Regions from separate parts of the Pseudomonas sp. PDM14 genome, predicted to be linked through region 2. Evidence: predicted binding sites of a transcription regulator. Region 2 holds the regulator's gene; the other holds the start of a gene.

The links. The regulator sigma-54, encoded in region 2, starts transcription at its own class of promoters, with help from an activator protein. The targets are predictions, from matches to a motif close to ANTGGCATNNANNTTGCTNT.
Region 1: a site for sigma-54 is predicted at 2,755-2,774, ahead of IB229_RS00495 (ammonium transporter). Genes of this name have one in related genera too.

Annotation. Positions count from the first base shown of each region.
Region 1 is NZ_JACVAQ010000001.1:131,357-135,857, reverse strand. It holds gene IB229_RS00505 (protein glxC) at 2-685, shown strand; gene IB229_RS00500 (FMN-binding glutamate synthase family protein) at 767-2,089, shown strand; gene IB229_RS00495 (ammonium transporter) at 2,949-4,271, shown strand; gene IB229_RS00490 (P-II family nitrogen regulator) at 4,283-4,501, shown strand, end outside.
Region 2 is NZ_JACVAQ010000003.1:307,996-312,496, forward strand. It holds gene ptsN (PTS IIA-like nitrogen regulatory protein PtsN) at 1-84, opposite strand, end outside; gene hpf (ribosome hibernation-promoting factor, HPF/YfiA family) at 98-406, opposite strand; gene IB229_RS21060 (RNA polymerase factor sigma-54) at 564-2,060, opposite strand; gene lptB (LPS export ABC transporter ATP-binding protein) at 2,208-2,933, opposite strand; gene lptA (lipopolysaccharide transport periplasmic protein LptA) at 2,933-3,481, opposite strand; gene lptC (LPS export ABC transporter periplasmic protein LptC) at 3,468-4,037, opposite strand; gene IB229_RS21080 (KdsC family phosphatase) at 4,046-4,501, opposite strand, start outside.

The DNA.
Region 1 (4,501 bases), on a different contig from region 2:
AATGAAAACCATCGACCTTTCCAGCGTCTCGGTACGCGACCTCAACCAAGCCCTGCATGACCAGGCCGGCAATCTGTTCGAGCGCGAATGGCAGGTGACCAACAGTGGCGGCAAGCACAACCTGGCCGTCGGCCTGAACGAGGCGTTGACCGTCGATATCGAGGGCCACGCCGGTTACTACTGCGCCGGGATGAACCAGCGCGCCAGCGTCACCGTGCACGGCAACGTGGGTGTCGGCGTGGCCGAGAACATGATGTCCGGCATGGTCCGGGTCAAGGGCAGCGCCTCGCAGTCGGCCGGTGCCACCGCGCATGGCGGCCTGCTGGTGATCGAGGGCGACGCCGGCGCGCGCTGCGGCATCTCGATGAAGGGCATCGACATCGTGGTCGGCGGCAACATCGGCCACATGAGCTGCTTCATGGGTCAGGCCGGACGCCTGGTGGTGTGCGGCGACGCTGGCGATGCACTGGGCGATTCGCTCTACGAGACGCGCATCTACATCAAGGGCACGGTCAAGTCGCTGGGTTCGGACTGCATCGAAAAAGAGATGCGCGCCGAGCACCTGGAAGAACTCAAGGGCCTGCTCAACCGCGCCGGCTTCGACGAGGACCCGGCCAGCTTCAAGCGCTACGGCTCGGCCCGCCAGCTCTACAACTTCAAGGTCGACAACGCGTCGGCGTACTGATTTAGCACCGCTCGGTGCGCCTGGCGCACCGAGGCCCTGTAGGGTGCGCCGTGCGCACCACTGCCAGACGAGGAATTTGAAATGAGCGAGAAAATCCCCCCGGTGTTGCGCGAGTCCGCCACGTTCGACCGCCTGTCCATCCAGGAAATCCAGCGTGCCGCCGAGACCGGCATCTATGACATTCGCGGCGGCGGCACCAAGCGCAAGCTGCCGCACTTCGACGACCTGCTGCTGCTCGGTGCGAGCATGTCGCGCTACCCGCTGGAAGGCTACCGCGAGAAGTGCGGCACCGACGTGGTGCTCGGCAACCGCTTCGCCAAGAAGCCGATCCACCTGAAGATTCCGGTGACCATCGCCGGCATGAGCTTCGGTGCGCTGTCGGCCAACGCCAAGGAAGCCCTCGGCCGTGGCGCGACCATCGCCGGCACCAGCACCACCACCGGTGACGGCGGCATGACCCCGGAAGAGCGCGGCCAGTCGCAGCACCTGGTCTATCAGTACCTGCCGTCGCGCTACGGCATGAACCCGGACGACCTGCGCAAGGCCGACGCCATCGAGATCGTCCTCGGCCAGGGCGCCAAGCCCGGCGGTGGCGGCATGCTGCTGGGCATGAAGGTCACCGAACGCGTGGCCGGCATGCGCACCCTGCCGGTCGGCGTCGACCAGCGCAGTGCTTGCCGCCACCCGGACTGGACCGGCCCGGATGACCTGGCGATCAAGATCGCCGAGATCCGCGAGATCACCGACTGGGAAAAACCCATCTACGTGAAGATCGGCGCCAGCCGCCCGTACTACGACGTCAAGCTGGCGGTGAAGGCGGGCGCCGACGTGATCGTCCTCGACGGCATGCAGGGCGGCACCGCGGCGACCCAGGAAGTGTTCATCGAACACGTCGGCATCCCGATCCTCTCGGCCATTCCGCAGGCCGTGCAGGCGCTGCAGGAGATGGACATGCACCGCAAGGTGCAGCTGATCGTCTCCGGCGGTATCCGCACCGGTGCCGACGTGGCCAAGGCCATGGCCATGGGCGCCGACGCGGTAGCCATCGGCACCGCGGCGCTGATCGCCCTCGGCGACAACCACCCGCGGCTGGACGAGGAGCTGAAGCAGATCGACTCGGCGGCCGGCTTCTACGACGACTGGCAGAACGGCCGCGACCCGGCCGGGATCACCACCCAGGACCCGGAACTGGCCAAGCGCCTCGACCCGGTCGCGGCGGGGCGTCGCCTGGCCAACTACCTGCGCGTGCTGGTGCTGGAAGCGCAGACCATGGCCCGCGCTTGCGGCAAGTCGCACCTGCATAACCTCGACCCCGAGGACTTGGTAGCGCTGACCGTGGAAGCCGCCGCCATGGCCCGCGTACCGCTGGCCGGCACCAACTGGGTGCCGGGGCAGAAGTTCTGAGCCCAACCGCGAAATGAAAAGGGCCGCAACGCTTGAGTGTTGCGGCCCTTTTTGCAAGAGCGCCCTGATGGTTCCCACGCTCCGCGTGGTAACCCGATCCGGGGACGCTTCGCGTCCCGCAGACGCAGAGCGTCTGTAGCGGCACTCCCACGCGGAGCGTGGGAACGATCAGTGTCCATACAAAAGTCCGATGGTGCCCACGCTCCAGCGTGGGTACCTGGCCCGGGACGCTCCGCCCCGCAGACGCAGAACGTCTGCAGCTGCATTCCCACGCGGAGCGTGGGAACGATCAGTGTCCGTACAAAAGTCCGATGGTGCCCACGCTCCAGCGTGGGTACCTGACCCGGGACGCTCCGCGTCCCGCAGACGCAGAGCGTCTGTAACGGCGTTCCCACGCGGAGCGTGGGAACGATCAACACGATCAACAGTAGAGCACGCGCAGTTGCAGGTTCTGACTGCGATGGTCGGGCCGCACTGCCTCCAACAACGCTGCTCCATTCCCGCTTCCAGTCATTCGCGTTTTACCAGTGTGGAATATAAAAATCGCACCAGGAAAACGCATGGCTGCCTGCTGCCGTTTTCCTTCAGTCCGCTCGAATTCAGTCCCTTCAAATAAAGCCTATACCAATCAATAACCTGCAATGAATCGCCGGCATCACAGCAATTCTGGCAAGCGCTTTGCTATGAGAAATAGGAAATTAAATTTCCTTTAAGGAATTTAAACGTGGTGTTTTGCCGGTGAATTCCAGGCCGGCTCGGCACTCTCGCCACACACGCTTTCGCAAACGTCCGTCCTCGCATCCGACAGCGAGGCTGGATCAATCCCGTCGGTAATCGAACGTATTGGGGGTAGTAGGCAATGAACCGATTTTTACCTGTTGGGCGCAGCCTGTTGGGGGCTTCTGTTCTGTTGGGCAGTGTCGCGGCCCAGGCGGAAGAGGCCGTGGTGCCGACCATCAACAGCGGCGACACCGCCTTCGTGGTGGTGTGCGCGCTGGTAGTACTGCTGATGACACTGCCCGGCCTGGCGCTGTTCTACGGCGGCATGGCGCGCAGCAAGAACGTGCTGTCGGTACTGACCCAGGTCTTTGTCACCACGGCACTGATGTCGGTGCTGTTCGCGGTCTACGGCTACAGCCTGACCTTCGCTGACGGTGGCTCGCTGCAGGCGATCATCGGTGGCACCGAGAAGCTGTTTCTCGGTGGCGTCAGCCCCGATTCGGTGGTCGGTACCATCCCCGAGTACCTGTACTTCCTGTTCATGCTGCTGTTCGCCGCGATCACCCCGGCGATCATCGTCGGCGCCTTCGCCGAGCGCATGAAGTTTGCCGCGGTGCTGGTGTTCATGGCGGTGTGGCTGACCATCAACTACATCCCCATGGCGCACATGGCCTGGGGCGGCGGCTGGGTCTTCGACCTCGGCGTGCAGGACTTCGCTGGCGGCAACGTGGTGCACCTCAACGTCGGCATCGCCGCCCTGGTCGGTGCTTGGCTGATCGGCAAGCGTCGCGGCTACGGCACTTCGGCACTGGCGCCGCACAACATGACCATGACCTTTACCGGCGGCTCGCTGCTCTGGGTAGGCTGGCTGGGTTTCTGCGGCGGCTGCGCCCTGGCCGCCAGCGGTTTCGCCATGCTGGTGATCGTCAACACCATGCTCGCCAGTTGCGCCGGTGCCCTGGCCTGGCTGCTGGTGGAATGGCTGCACCGTGGCAAGCCGAGCCTGTTCGGCGCGATTTCCGGGGCCATTTCCGGCCTGGTGATCATCACCCCGGCCTGCGGCTTCGTCGGCCCGATGGGCGCCATCCTGCTCGGCTTCATCGCTGCGCCGGTGTGCGTCTGGGCGGTGGAAAAACTCAAGCCGATGCTCGGCCTGGATGACGCCTTTGACGTGTTCGGCGTGCACGGTGTCGCCGGCATTCTCGGCGGCCTGCTGACCCCGGTATTCGCCTTGACCAGCCTCGGTGGCCAAGGCTTCGTCGAAGGCCGTGGCCTGGGCGAGCAGTTGCTGGTCAACGGCGGTGCGCTGCTGTTCAGCATCGTCTTCTCGGCGGTGAGCAGCTGGATCGCCTACAAGATCGCTTCCCTGCTGTGTGGCGGGCTGCGCGTGGAAGAAGAGGTCGAGGTCGATGGCCTGGATCTCTCCGCCCATGGCGAAGTCGGCTACAAGTACTCGAACTGAGGGGGACTGCCATGAAACTGATCAGCGCAGTCATCAAACCCTTTCGCCTGGTCGATGTGCGGGAGGCGCTGGCCGAGGTTGGCGTCACCGGCCTGACCGTTACCGAGGTCAAGGGCTACGGCCGGCAGAAGGGCCACTCGGAGATCTACCGCGGCGCCGAATACGTGGTCGACCTGGTGCCCAAGGTGAGGCTCGAAGCGGCTGTCACCGACGAGCGCTGCCAGGCGGCC
Region 2 (4,501 bases):
CTGTTCTAGAACGCGTTTTTTACTGCCGCCCGGCACGTTCACGAGGGAACGGCCGGCGGTCAGGATGTTTTCGAGTCGGATCATGTGTGGGTAGGTATCAGCGGGCTGCGGCGCCTTGCAGGCGACCCAGCTGCTTTTCCTTGTGCTTGATCAGTTGGCGGTCGAGTTTGTCGGCGAGCAGATCGATCGCCGCATACATGTCTTCGTGTTCTGCGTTGGCGACCACTTCGCCTCCGGCGATGTGCAGGGTCGCTTCGATTTTCTGTTTGAGCTTCTCGACCTCCAGGGTCACCTGCACATTGGTGATCTTGTCGAAATGGCGCTCCAGCCGGCTGAGTTTCTCGCCGACATAGTCGCGCAGGGCGTCGGTCACATCCAGTTGATGTCCACTGATGTTGACTTGCATACCGCTTCTCCTTGTTGCCGTGTGTAAGAGACAGGCTAGCGGGCCTGCCACCGTAACACTCTGGCTGAGAGGGCTCTTGCACAACAGGTCTGGGGCGCGCTGCGGAAGCGTGTCGTCAGCCTGGCCGGTTGTGCAAAAGCCCTCCCTCAGTGCCACATCACATCAGTCGTTTGCGTTCGCTCGAAGGCGCTATCCCGAGGGATTCGCGGTATTTGGCGACTGTGCGACGAGCAACCTGAATGCCCTGTGCTTCCAGTAAACCAGCGATCTTGCTGTCACTCAACGGCTTTTTCGCGTTTTCCGCGGCGACCAGTTTCTTGATGATGGCGCGGATCGCGGTGGAGGAGCATTCACCGCCTTCGGAGGTGCTGACGTGGCTGGAGAAGAAGTACTTCAACTCGTAAATGCCGCGCGGGGTGTGCATGAATTTCTGCGTGGTGACGCGCGAGATGGTCGACTCATGCATGCCTACCGCCTCGGCGATGTCGTGCAGGACCAGGGGCTTCATCGCCTCGTCGCCATACTCGAGGAAGCCGCGCTGATGCTCGACGATCTGCGTGGCGACTTTCATCAGGGTTTCGTTGCGGCTCTGCAGGCTCTTGATGAACCAGCGGGCCTCCTGCAGCTGGTTGCGCATGAAGGTGTTGTCGGCGCTGGAGTCGGCGCGACGCACGAAGCCGGCGTACTGCGGGTTGACGCGCAGGCGCGGCACGGACTCCTGGTTCAACTCGACCAGCCAGCGCTCGTTGTGCTTGCGCACGATCACGTCCGGCACCACGTATTCCGGCTCGCTGGACTCGATCTGCGAACCGGGGCGCGGGTTGAGGCTCTGGATCAGTTCGATGACCTGTCGCAGCTCGTCTTCCTTGAGCTTCATGCGGCGCATCAGCTGGCTGTAGTCGCGGCTGCCGAGCAGGTCGAGGTGATCACCGGCGAGGCGGTTGGCCTCGGCCAGCCAGGGCGTATTTGCCGGCAACTGACGCAGTTGCAGCAGCAGGCATTCGCGCAGGTCGCGGGCACCAATACCCGCGGGTTCGAACTGCTGGATGCGATGCAGCACCGCCTCCACTTCGTCCAGCTCGACGTCCATTTCAGGATCGAAGGCGTCGACGATTTCCTCGAGCGATTCTTCCAGGTAGCCCTGGTTGTTGATGCAGTCGATCAGGGTCACGGCGATCAGGCGGTCGGTATCCGACATCGGCGCCAGATTGAGTTGCCACAACAGGTGAGTCTGCAGGCTCTCGCCGGCGGAAGTGCGGGTGGTGAAGTCCCACTCGTCGTCATCGTTACTCGGCAGGCTGCTGGCGCTGGTCTGGTAGACGTCTTCCCAGGCGGTATCGACCGGCAGCTCGTTAGGGATGCGCTCGTTCCACTCGCCGTCTTCGATCGAATCGGCGCTGGTGCTGTTGGTTTCCTGGTAGATCGCTTCCTGAACCGGTTGGTTGACCTGTTCTTCGCTGCCGTCGGCCATGGGGTCGGAGTTGTCGAAGTCCTCTCCTTCCTCCTGGCGCTCGAGCATGGGATTGGACTCCAGGGCCTCCTGGATTTCCTGTTGCAGGTCCAGGGTCGACAGCTGGAGTAGGCGAATGGCTTGCTGCAGCTGCGGTGTCATCGTCAGCTGCTGGCCCATCTTGAGGACTAGCGAGGGTTTCATGGCAGGAAGCTTTGCACCTTATTTGCTGGCGCAAGCGCGCCATTCACTACAGGGCGCCGAGGCGCCGCCAATAAGCAAATTATATGCCCAAAACTTTCGGCTTTGCCTAGGCTTGACAACATCCATGTAGTGAAGCGCGTGCCTGTGTCAGAGGCGGAATTCGTGTCCGAGGTAGACTTCTTTCACCAGCTGGTTGGCCAGAATGCTCTCGGCGTCGCCTTCGGCGATCAGCTGGCCATCGTTGACAATGTAGGCGGTCTCGCAGATGTCGAGCGTTTCGCGCACGTTGTGATCGGTGATCAGTACGCCGATGCCTTTGGCCTTGAGGTGATGAATGATCTGCTTGATGTCGCCGACGGAAATCGGGTCGACACCGGCAAAGGGTTCGTCGAGCAGGATGAATTTCGGCTCGGTCGCCAGGGCGCGGGCAATTTCCACGCGGCGGCGTTCACCGCCGGACAGGCTCATGCCCAGGCTGTCGCGGATGTGGCTGATATGGAATTCCTGCAGCAGGGTCTCCAGTGCGGCCTTGCGCCCGTCGCGGTCAAGATCCTTGCGGGTTTCCAGGATGGCCATGATGTTGTCGGCCACCGACAGCTTGCGGAAGATCGAGGCTTCCTGCGGCAGGTAGCCGATACCGACGCGTGCGCGACCGTGCATGGGCTGGTGGCTGACGTCGAGGTCGTCGATCAGCACGCGCCCCTGATCGGCCTGTACCAGGCCGACGATCATGTAGAAACAGGTGGTCTTGCCGGCACCGTTGGGGCCGAGCAGGCCGACGATCTGGCCGCTGTCGATGGACAGGCTGACGTCGCGAACGACCTGTCGGCCCTTGTAGCTCTTCGCCAGGTGTTGCGCTTTCAGGGTTGCCATTACTGCCCTTGCTCCGGCTGGCCGGTTTTCTTGCGCGGCTGGATGACCATGTCGATACGCGGACGCGGCGTGCTTACCGAGGTGCCATTGGCGCGGCCGGCGTTGACGATCTGGCGCTGGGTGTCATAGACGATCTTCTCGCCTTCGAAGGTGTTGCCTTCCTGAATCACCTTGGCCTGGTCGATCAGCACGATGCGCTCGTTGCTGGCGAAATACTGGATGGTCAGGCCGTATGCCTTGACGATCTGCTTGTCGGCAGCCGGTTTCTGCTCGTAGTAGGCCGGGCGGCCAACCGAGGTGAACACTTCGACTTCGCCGTTGGCGTCCTGGGTGATGGTCACCGTGTCGCCGGTGATCTTCATGGTGCCCTGGGTGATGACGACGCCGCCGCGATACACGGCCACGCCTTGTTTGTCGTCCAGTTCAGCGCTGTCGGCCTGGACGCGGATCGGTTGATCGCGGTCGCTTGGCAGGGCCCAGGTACTTGCGCTTCCAAGCGCTGCGCCGAGGCCGATGAACAGTAGGGGGAGGGTTTTAACGAACCTCATGCTGGCCTCTTACGTTGGACAGCAGGTTGATCCTGCCGTCATTCATGTACGCTTTCATTCCTTTTGCCGTGGTCACCCCGTTGGCGGCCTCGATTCTAACGGCTTGCCGGGTTTGCGCATATTCCTTATCGGGAAATACCGTCATGCGGCTGCTGGTGATCACGGTGGGGCGGCCCTTGGCGTCGGTGCGTGCGATGCGCACATCGTCGATCAGCTCGACTTCCTTGCCCTCCGGGGCGACTTCGCCGCGCGCGCTCTGGATATGCCATGGGTAGGGCGTGCCACGGTACAGCTGCAGGTCGGGCTTGCTCACCAGGGTCACGTCGCTGGCCTTGAGGTGCTCCAGTTTTTCGGCGGTCATCTCGTAGTGCAGCTGGCCGTCTTCCTGGTATTGCTGGGTGCTGGCGTTGATGGCGTAGAAGTCGACCGCGCTTTCGGCCTCGGCGACGGTCTGCCGCTCCATGAAACTCTCCGGGCGGATGTTCCAGTAGCCAACGGCGACCAGCAGGGCGGCGATCAGGGTGAAAATCACGGGGCGGCGCAGTTTGGCGAACATGGCTGATCCTAGAGGTAGGCGGCCTGGGCGGCGTCTAGACTGCCCTGGGCGCGCATGATCAATTCACAGAACTCGCGTGCGGCACCTTCGCCGCCGCGTGCCGCCGTGACCCCGTGGGCGTGCTGGCGAACGAAACCGTCCGCACTGGCTACCGCCATGCCCAGGCCGACGCGGCGAATCACCGGCAGGTCGGGCAGGTCGTCGCCCAGGTAGGCGACCTGTTCGTAGCTCAGGCCCAGCTCGCCGAGCAGTTCGTCGAGCACCACCAGCTTGTCTTCGCGACCCTGATACAGGTGCTGGATGCCGAGGTTCTGCGCGCGGCGCTCGACCACCGGCGTCTTGCGTCCGCTGATGATCGCGGTGCGCACGCCGGAGTTGATCAGCATCTTGATGCCGTGGCCGTCGAGGGTGTTGAAGGTCTTGAATTCGCTGCCGTCGGTGAGGAAGTACAGGCGGCCATCGGT